Planctopirus limnophila DSM 3776: one gene and its partner. The protein of the gene in region 2 interacts with the protein of the main gene of each other region in a pairwise test. Links are inferred from orthologs where the notes say so. Each region holds a gene or a part of one and is shown on either strand. Other genes may lie near its edges.

Region 1 (4,797 bases), 2.4 Mb from region 2 along the record:
CCGTTTCGGAGTGGTCTGTCCGCTGTTTGTTACCGATGACCACTGGAGTCCCCAGCAGATTAGCGTAAGCTGCTGCTCCCTTCGCGAAGCCCACATCCGGGCTGCACACCACGAGATCTGGAATCTGCAGCCTGCGGACATGTTCAGCCAGTACCTGCCGACCATAAAGATGATCAACAGGAACACGAAAGAACCCCTGAATCTGCGGGCTGTGTAAATCCATGGTCAGAACACGATCGGCACCAGCCGCTTCAATGGCGTCAGCACAAACGCGAGCCCTGATGGAAACGCGAGGTTCGTCCTTTTTATCGCCTTGTGCATAACTGAAAAAAGGAATCACAGCCGTGATGTTCTGAGCGCTGGCCCGCCTCAGTGCGTCAATCCAGAAGAGCAACTCCATGAAGTTGTCGTTGACCGGAAAATGACACCCTTGAATGATGTAGGCATCTTTCCCCCGGACATTTTCCTTAATGCGGACAAAGACATTTCCCTCACTGAAAATATGAGCCCGGCAAGGAGTCAGACTGACTCCCAGAGCCGTGGCCACATGCTGCGCCAGCAATGGATTGGCAGTACCTGAAAGGATCGCCAGATCGCCTTGAGGGGCTTGAAAGGGAATGGGGCGAGGACCTTCGAAAGTCGTTCGAGGAGTCTCCATGATCTCGCTTTTCTTCCTGCCGTCGATTGGATGATCAACACAAGGGACTGAAATAGAACACAATTTGAAACGACGAGTTGTTTAAATCAAAGCCATTTTCGCTCTCAGACGTTTCCTACGAACTAACAGCGATGTGTTGAAGCGAAGACATGCTTGCCCAGAGCCGCAAGCATGGCACGCAAAGCGCTGTTCAAACCTGGAATCTGTATGTCTGGAACCCATGTGACTGAAGTTCGTGTGACAAGGGTTAAATGTCGAGATCTTTCACATCCAGCGCATGCTTTTCGATGAATTCCCGGCGAGGTTCCACCTGGTCGCCCATCAGGACGCGGAACATTTCGTCAGCTGCTGCGGCATCGTCCATACGAACCTGCAGAAGCGTCCGAGCGGTGGGTTGCATACTGGTTTCCCAAAGTTCTTCGGGATCCATTTCGCCCAGTCCCTTAAAGCGGGTGACTGTCAGACCATCTTCACCGAGTGCTCTGAGCTTTTCGAGAAGCTCACGGAGACTTTGGAGCTTAAGAACAGACTTCTCTTGTTCGATCCGGAAGGGGAAAACCAGTTCCCCATCACGCATCCCAGCCGGAATAAGATGCCGGAATTGAATTCCAATCCCCCTGAGATCGGAGAGCACGTCGTTCAGCGTGCGGATCTCGTGAAGGTCTGTCAGTTGAGCAGCACCTTCGACGGGCTTGGCTGTATCAGCGGCAACAGGCTGTGCATCACTGTTCGCCATATTCAGTTCGCTGCCGCGACGAGCCGCTTCTGATTGCAGGAATGCCTCAACATCTTCGCGTGTGTGGAACCAGTGGTCGGTTCGTGTAATCGTGACCCGATACTGCGGGAGCTTAAAGCTCGCATTGAGCAGCGGTTCGAGAGATTTCAGAGAAATTCCCCGTCGTTCGAGAAGCTCGACAGGTTCAGCCAGTCGCCGCATCAGATTCACGACGTGCCGGAGTGATTCGCCCTCAAACGTGAATCCATCATTCGGGTCAACGAGCCGGGTGCCGTTCATCCCGAGTTCGATAAGCTCCGTCATCATCATGTCATGCGTCTGCACATAACGAGTCTTGTTTTTCTGAATGACTCGATAAAGAGGCGGCTGGGCAATGTAGATGCAGCCATGCTCCACAAGAGCCCGCATGTGACGGAACAGAAACGTGAGCAGCAGCGTCCGGATATGGCTGCCATCGACGTCGGCGTCGGTCATCAGAATGATCTTGCCGTACCGCCGTTTAGTGACATCTTCCAATTCAGCCATCGGTGGAATGCCGACGGCTTTGAACAGGTTGGCAATTTCGGCATTGTCGAGAATCTTGACGAGCTGGGCCTTCTCGACGTTCAGGATCTTACCGCGCAGTGGCAGAATGGCCTGTGTATTGGAGTCGCGGCCAGTATCTGCAGAACCACCAGCTGAATCACCTTCGACGAGGTACAGTTCGGTGATGTCAAGTTCTCGGCTGCGGCAATCACGCAGCTTTTCGGGCAGTCCACCAGAAGTCAAAGCCCCTTTGCGGCGTACCATCTCGCGGGACTTGCGGGCAGCTTCGCGGGCTTCAGCCGCCATCGCACCCTTCTGGCAAATCTTCTTCGCAATCCCTGGATTCTCTTCGAAGAACTTGGTGAGACCTTCAAAGACAATCGAGTTGACAATCCCTTCCACTTCCCCATTCGAAAGCTTGGTCTTGGTTTGACCTTCGAATTGAGGGTGCGGCACGCGGACGGCAATCACGCACACCAAACCTTCGCGGAAGTCATCACCAGTGGTGTCGATATCTTTGAACAGGTTTTCGCGCTTGCCATAGTTGTTGATGGCGCGTGTGAGTGCCGAGCGGAAGCCCGAAAGGTGAGTTCCACCTTCCATGTTGTAAATGTTGTTGGCGAATGCCCGCACGGTTTCGCTGAAGCCATCGTTGTGCTGCAGGCAGACCATGACCTTGACGCCCTCGATTTCTCCTTCAATCGAAAGAATATCAGCGTACAAAGTCGTTTCGGTGCGGTTCAGATGTTTGACGAACTCTCGCAATCCATCGGGGTAATGAAACTCTTCGGACTGTTCTGTTCGCTCGTCCGCAAGGCGAATATGTATCCCTGCATTGAGGAATGCCAGTTCCTGCAACCGCTTGGCAAGGACATCAAAAACGAACTTGCTCTCGGTAAAGATGGTGGAATCGGGCTTGAAGGTAATCTTGGTGCCGGTGACATCGGCCAGGCCGAGTTTGGTCAATTCGGTCGTGCGGGTGCCGCGTGCAAAATCCATGGTCCAGACATGGCCTTCACGACGGATCTCGGCTGAAAGCCACTCACTGAGGGCATTGACCGCTGTGATGCCGACGCCGTGCAGGCCGCCAGTTCCGGTCTTGTAGCCACCCTGACGGTCAAACTTCCCACCGGCATGAATCTTGGTGAGGACAATCTCGAGTGCCGACTTCCCACCCTGATCGGCCATCGCTCCGACAGGAATCCCGCGGCCATCGTCGATGATCGACACACTGCCATCGACGTTGATCTTCACGGAGACCCAGGTGGCATAGCCGGCCACAGCCTCGTCGATTGAGTTATCGACCACTTCGAACACGAGGTGATGCAATCCACGGGAGCCTCGATCGCCAATGTACATGTCGGGGCGAAGACGAATCCCTTCAATCCCTTCCAAGGCTCGAATGTTCTTTTCACTGTACTCACTCGTCGAAGGGGCAGGCGTCGCGGCGGCGTCGGACAACGGTCACTCCCGGCTGTGTGTTGCTCTCTTGTGCCCTGGCTCAATCCTTCTCGCGCCAAGGGCTTAAGGTCACTTAGATCGTACCAGAATCGAGGAAAAATTGACACTCCGAGTCGCAGGATTCTTCGCTATGGTCAAGAGACTTCAGAAGACAACTCTAACATTCGTAACATATTTATTCAAAATAGTTTACGACATGAAGCAAGTGCTGGAAAATCAAGATCTCTCAGCCTGACAGATCGCTGGGTATGAAAAGGGTGACTGAGCCCTTTGGTCTGCGTGGCAAAATGGCTGTTTCAAGTCGAGTCTGAGTCTTCAGGCAGGCGATTGGGGAATCATCGGCGGAATATGCCAGCCTTTGATTTTCCGAGGTGCGAACTGACGAAAACTGCCTTTCATCAATCGACCGACCGTAAGAATTTGACGGGTTATGCGGATTGTGGCGAAGTTTCTGGCCAACAGGCGCCGATGATTGGAAGGCCAGGAGAGATGGAACATTCCATGCTTTCCAGATCGATTGTCAGAATTGTCGAATTGGTCGCCCGGGGCGGCCCCATTTTCGCCTGTGGCCAGGAAGAGATCATGAACGGAATGCAATCGACCGGATGGCGGATGTCAGTCGCCCTGATGGTGCTGTCGGCTTCAGCCTCGATGTCGGGCTGCTTCCAGACCACTGTCGGCGGACAGACATTGCCTTCAGCCTATTATCTCGAAGACGATGTCCAGTATTTCCCCGCTGGCCCTGAAACGAGGTTATACAACCAGATTCAGGCTATGGAGCGATACAATCTCGAACGCGAACAGCTCGAATCTTCTTACTAATTGACGACGCGACTCCTGCAGAATCTAGAGAGTACCTCTCCACGAAACTGTTCGAGACGATGGTGAGTCGACTTCGACTCACCGAGCGAGTCATTTGTGAATTTGAGTGCCTTCGAGCCAGTACTTTCGAGTCAGTGCTTGCGATCTGGTAACGCCACGTTGATCGAGCAGTGCTCATCAATTCATTGGGCAGGTCTGATTATCTTCTTCAATCGCTTGTCTTCGGATGCTCGTCATGATGCCGGAAGATTCACTGACGCGCCCCTCACCTTTCAGGCTCACGCTGGCTCCCGATGACTTTTTTGCCAGTGTGGAACACGAAGAAGCGCTCTCCCGCCTCTGGTATCTGGCGGAACAGCGGGCACCTGTCGGTGTACTGAGCGGAATCAGCGGTACGGGAAAGACGTTTCTGCTGCATGTGCTCGCTCGAGAGCTTTCGCAGGTGGGAGTCGAGGCGATTCTGCTGGATGCCACCAGCCTGGATCGACACGAATTGCTCTGGCGCATTGTCGAAGCATTCGGACTCGGCCCGGATGTCGAAGACAGCCCGCTCTGGCTCTGGTCGCGGCTGACAGATTTCCTCGAAGGCCAGAAA
Region 2 (5,134 bases):
TCGAGAGCGTTGCGTCTCTCGGATCTGGAGTTGATCAAGGAATGCCTGAGCGTTTGGAAATCGACGTGCGGGATCAATGGCCAGAGATCGATCGATGATGTCGGCCAATTGGCGATCAACACCCGGAACTGTCCGATGTCGATTGGGTGCTGGATGTTCCCTTACAAATTGCCGGTATGCTGCCAGCCGTCCCTCAAGTGACGTTTGTTGCTTGAGCAAGCTCTCAAATTCGTCTGACCGATAAGGGGGCTCACCAACCAGCATGTGATAAAACATCGCACCCAGGGCGTAGACATCCCAACGTGCATCAGGAATGGCCTTGAGATCTGCCTGCTCGGGAGCCATGTAGAAGAGTGTCCCCAGGGCATGGCTTTGTTCTTCGACCAGTCGCGATTGTCCAAAATCGCAAAGTCTTGGTTCGAGATCCTGATCGAGCAGAATATTGGCGGGCTTCAGATCGCAATGCAGAATTCCACTGCCGTGAGCATGCACGAGCCCCCTGGCAATCTGCTTCGCCATGTGAACGGCTTCTGCCGGACGGAGTGGCCCCTCTTCCAGCAACATGGCCAATGAGCCGTTTGGCAAATACTCCATCACATAGTAAGGCGGATCATAATCCCACCCGACTTCCAGCAATCCGACAATCTGCCGGGAGGTGTAGAGAACCGCCAGCTTTTCCACTTCCCGCGAGAGAAGTGCCCAATCGATGTTTCGGCGATTGGTGTAGAACTTGATGGCGACTTGCTTGCCTGTATTGGTCTCTCTGGCCAGCCAGACCGAGCCGAACTTCCCTTCTCCGAGCTTTTCGAGAATCCGAAAACCCGGTACTGCAGCAGGAGCGATCAACGCCTGAGCATCGATGAGTTGTTCACTCAACCAGCAGCTTTTCTGAAGCAGTTCTGAATTCTGTACAAGAGTCTCACCCAACTCCTCCTCGTTAACAGGTAGCGCGGAAGTTTTGCTCAAGTGATTCTCGTCAGACGGTGCGGTCGTCGAATCTGATCGAGGCGCTGAAGTTCCTTCTGATTGATTCGACATGTGATTCCATCCACAAGAAATCTCAATGACTGATCAGATTGACCGAACACCAATTGAGCGCTCAGGAATTTGTTGGTTCCCACTCAAGACTCGTTCTTCAAGCACTGATTGAAGTCCACGTTTCTGCCATCAGGATGAATGCCTGAAATCACGTCTCTTCAGCCTGACATTCTGGCTTTCTAAAGAAAAGCCTCAGCGATGGCTTTGGTGAATCTGCCCCAGCCATCAGGCTCTCATTTTCTCTCCGCAGCAGGTCAATGGAACATTCGCTTTTTGAGCTGCTGAGTTAATTGTGACGAAAGTCCCGACATGGTATCCTTTTAGGTTCATTGAAGCAGTGTATTCAACTCTTCTGCAGGATTCCATAACCAAATATCCTGCATGGGGTTACGACGACACTGAAAGCGCCGGACAGAGTTCGGCATCACTGTGCTCATTTCAGGAGTGTTTGCATTGTCAAACGGGGACGTGCCGTCGGCCAGTTTTACGCCGCAACCGGATCGAATTCTCCCAGTGGCTATCGAGGGAGAAATGCGAACCAGCTATGTCACTTACGCGATGAGCGTGATCATTAGCCGGGCACTTCCTGATGCGCGTGATGGACTCAAGCCCTCTCAGCGCCGCATTCTTGTGGCCATGAACGATTTGAATCTGGGGCCAAACTCCGGGCGAGTCAAATGCGCAAAAATCTGTGGTGATACGAGCGGCAACTATCACCCCCACGGCGATGGCTCCATCTACCCGACACTGGTTCGTCTGGCACAGAACTGGAACATGCGGGAAACGCTGATCGATAAGCAGGGGAACTTTGGTTCGCTGGCTGGTCTGCCACCTGCCGCCATGCGATACACTGAAGCCAGGCTCTCAGCTGTGGCCTCCGAGATGCTGGACGACCTGAAGCGAGACACCGTGGACTATGTGCTGACATACGATCAGCGCAACCGCGAACCAGTGGTGCTTCCTTCGAGATTTCCGAACCTGCTGGTGAATGGTTCCAGCGGTATTGCAGTGGGTATGGCCACGAGCATTCCACCACATAATCTGGCTGAGGTTTCTCAGGCCGTCATTCGCCTGCTCGAAGACCCTGAGACTTCCATTGATGAACTGATGGAAGTTCTCCCTGGCCCGGATTTCCCCACAGGAGGGATCATCTGTGGCAGGTACGGCATTCGTCAGGGATATCTGACAGGCCGCAGCACGTTGACACTCCGGGCAAAAACCCGCTTTCTCACAGAGAAAAACACCGACATTATTGAAGTGACCGAGATCCCTTATCTCGAAACCCGCGACCGTATTCGAGAGAAACTCGAACAACTCGTGCGCGACGACAAAATCAAAGGGATTTCCCGCATTGTCGATCTGACAGACCGCACCACACCGGCGTGGCAGGTTTGCCTGCATATTGTGCTCAAGCGGGATGCTGACAAAGAAGTGATTCTCAATCAGCTCTTCCAGTATTCACCGCTGCAATCGACTTTCAGCGTGATTCTCCTGGCCTTGTCGGGAAATCGTCCCAAGACGATGAACATCAAGGAACTCATTGGAGAATTCATCCGGCATCGAATCACTGTCATTCGCCGCAAAACCGAATTTCAACTGGCAGAAGCCCGCAAGCGTAAGCACACCATCGAAGGCTTGCTCATTGCCCAGTTGAACATCGACGAAGTCATCCAGACGATTCGATCTTCAGGCTCCCGGGCTGAAGCGAAAGAACGATTGCAAGCGATACTTGTTCCATCCGCCATGGTCGCCCGTGCTCTGGGCGATGCCGGTTTTATGGAATTCCAGTCTGAACAGGGAGTGCGTGAAACCTATTCACTCTCCGCCAACCAGACGGAAGCCATTGTGTCGATGCAGCTGGGCTCGCTCGCCAATCTGGAGCAGGAGAAGCTGCGCGGTGAACACCAAAGGCTGATCGAAGACATTTTCGGCTATCTCCATCTGCTGAGTGATGAAGCTCATATTCGAGCTGTCATTCGTGAGGAAATGCAGAAACTTGGCGACAAGTACGGCAACGCCCGCCGGACAGAGATCTCTGAAGATGAACTCAGCGACGTCGATAAGGAAGATCTCATCCCGGAAGAGATGATGGTCGTCACGTTGTCCCAGCGCGGGTACATCAAACGTCTGCCAATTCACACTTACCAGGCGCAGAATCGCGGTGGACGCGGAATCATGGGCGCGAAAGCCGATGATGAAGACGCCATCCAGGATCTTTTCATTTCCAGCACCCACGACTGGCTGCTGTTCTTTACGGATAAAGGACGCGTATTCTGGCAGAAAGTCTACGATCTGCCCCTGCAGAGCCGCACAAGTAAAGGCCGCGCTCTGGTCAACCTGCTTTCGCTTCAGGAAGGTGAGCAGGTCGCCACATGTGTCAATACGCGCACGTTTGAAGAAAATCGTTATCTCGTCATGGCTACCCGGGCAGGGATTGTCAAAAAGACCTCGCTGGATGCTTACAAACGTCCCACCAAGGGGGGGATCATTGCCATCAACCTGAAGGATGGGGATGCACTGATCGAGGCCCGCATTCTATCGGCTCAGGAAGATATTCTTCTGTCCACAGCCAACGGGATGGCCATCCGGTTTTCTCAGGCAGATGCCCGGGCCATGGGTCGCAACACGAGTGGCGTTCGCGGTATCAAACTCCGAAAAGACGACGAAGTAATCGGGATGGTTGTCGCTGACCCGGCGATGACTCTCCTGACGATGTGCGAAAAAGGCTACGGAAAGAGAACTCCGTTCGGCTTCATCGAATCAGCTCCCGTCGTCGAAGACGTGATCCCCGGAGAAGATGGCGTTGTGGCCGACGAAGAGATCGCCGAAGCCTTGCCCGAAGAGACCGATACTGAAGAGGCAGCTGGCGAAGAGGGCGACGAATCAAGCTCTTCATCCCGTTCCTACAGGCGTCAACGACGTGGCGGTCTGGGTGTCCGGGATATTCGAGTCATCCCACGCAATGGGAAAGTGGTCAAGATTCTGGCAGTCCAGGAGGGTGACCACGTGCTGATCGTGACAGCGGGCGGCAAGATTCAACGTGTGCGAGCAGCGGAAATCAGCGAAATCGGTCGTAACACACAGGGAGTGCGAGTTATTAAGCTGACTGAAGGCGATCGCGTCGCGTCGATGGCACGCATTCCCGCCGATCTCTGCCAGGAAACAATCGAGGAGAAGCTTGATATCGAGCCGAAAGCACAGGTCGAAGACATACCCGCAGATCAGGCCAACCCTCCCGAAACGTCTACTCTCGGAGATGAACAAACAACTGATTCCGGCGAATAGTCTCTAGCGGTTGGGGCTGCGTTCTGCTTCGAGTTTCCAGTCATTCAGGATAGTTGAAACCTCATGAAAGCAACTTGGTCGCGGCGTCATGTGCTGGGGCTGGAAGATCTTTCCGCAGCCGAGATTACCACCATTCTCGATGAAGCGGCCCGTTTTAAAGAGATGGCCCGTCATGGAGAAGCACGGCATTCCCTGCTGAAAGGAGTGACGATCTGTAACCTCTTTTTTGAGCCATCCACACGCACGAAAACAAGTTTCAACCTGGCAGCGCGTCGGCTCGGTGCCGATACCGTAGACTTTACCGCAGCAGCGAGCAGTCTCTCGAAGGGCGAAACCTTCATTGACACGGCTCGAAACATCGAGGCCATGGGTGTTGACCACATGGTGGTTCGCCACAGCACTTCAGGCACACCATTTTTGCTGACCAAACATCTTGGTACTGGTGTGGTCAATGCCGGTGATGGCACTCACGAACACCCGACACAAGGTCTGCTGGATCTATTCACAATTCGTGAACAGCGGGGCCGTATCGAAGGTTTAACGGTCGCACTGGTGGGAGATATCCTGCACAGTCGAGTGGCCCGATCGAACATCTGGGGGCTGAAAAAACTCGGTGCTAAAGTCATCGTTTGCGGCCCAGCCACCTTGATCCCGGCTGAAATTCGGCAACTCGGAGTCGAAGTAAGTTATCGGCTCGATGAGATTCTGGAACAGACGGACGTAATCAATCTGTTACGAATTCAATTCGAAAGACAGCGTGGCGCGTTTTTTCCTTCGATTTATGAATATGCCCAGTTCTATGGGATGACAT

What was found.
Region 1: the proteins of gyrA (region 2) and PLIM_RS02360 interact in binary tests that used the Escherichia coli proteins (3 or more experiments, as listed by UniProt). The link is inferred for Planctopirus limnophila DSM 3776 from one-to-one orthologs.

Annotation. Positions count from the first base shown.
Region 1 is NC_014148.1:559,615-564,411, reverse strand. Bases 644-3,700 are described here. They hold PLIM_RS02360 (DNA gyrase subunit B), read right to left. Parts: upstream 3,381-3,700; coding sequence 906-3,380; downstream 644-905. Other genes in these bases: PLIM_RS02365 (ribose-phosphate diphosphokinase), read right to left, coding at 644-658. Outside these bases: more of PLIM_RS02365, read right to left, coding at 1-643; PLIM_RS02355 (hypothetical protein), read left to right, coding at 3,882-4,202; PLIM_RS02350 (ExeA family protein), read left to right, coding at 4,438-4,797. UniProt on the Escherichia coli protein: DNA gyrase negatively supercoils closed circular double-stranded DNA in an ATP-dependent manner to maintain chromosomes in an underwound state.
Region 2 is NC_014148.1:2,925,377-2,930,510, forward strand. Bases 1,130-4,523 are described here. They hold gyrA (DNA gyrase subunit A), read left to right. Parts: upstream 1,130-1,506; coding sequence 1,507-4,323; downstream 4,324-4,523. Other genes in these bases: PLIM_RS11690 (aspartate carbamoyltransferase catalytic subunit), read left to right, coding at 4,387-4,523. Also shown: PLIM_RS11680 (serine/threonine protein kinase), read right to left, coding at 1-1,038; more of PLIM_RS11690, read left to right, coding at 4,524-5,134. UniProt on the Escherichia coli protein: A type II topoisomerase that negatively supercoils closed circular double-stranded (ds) DNA in an ATP-dependent manner to maintain chromosomes in an underwound state.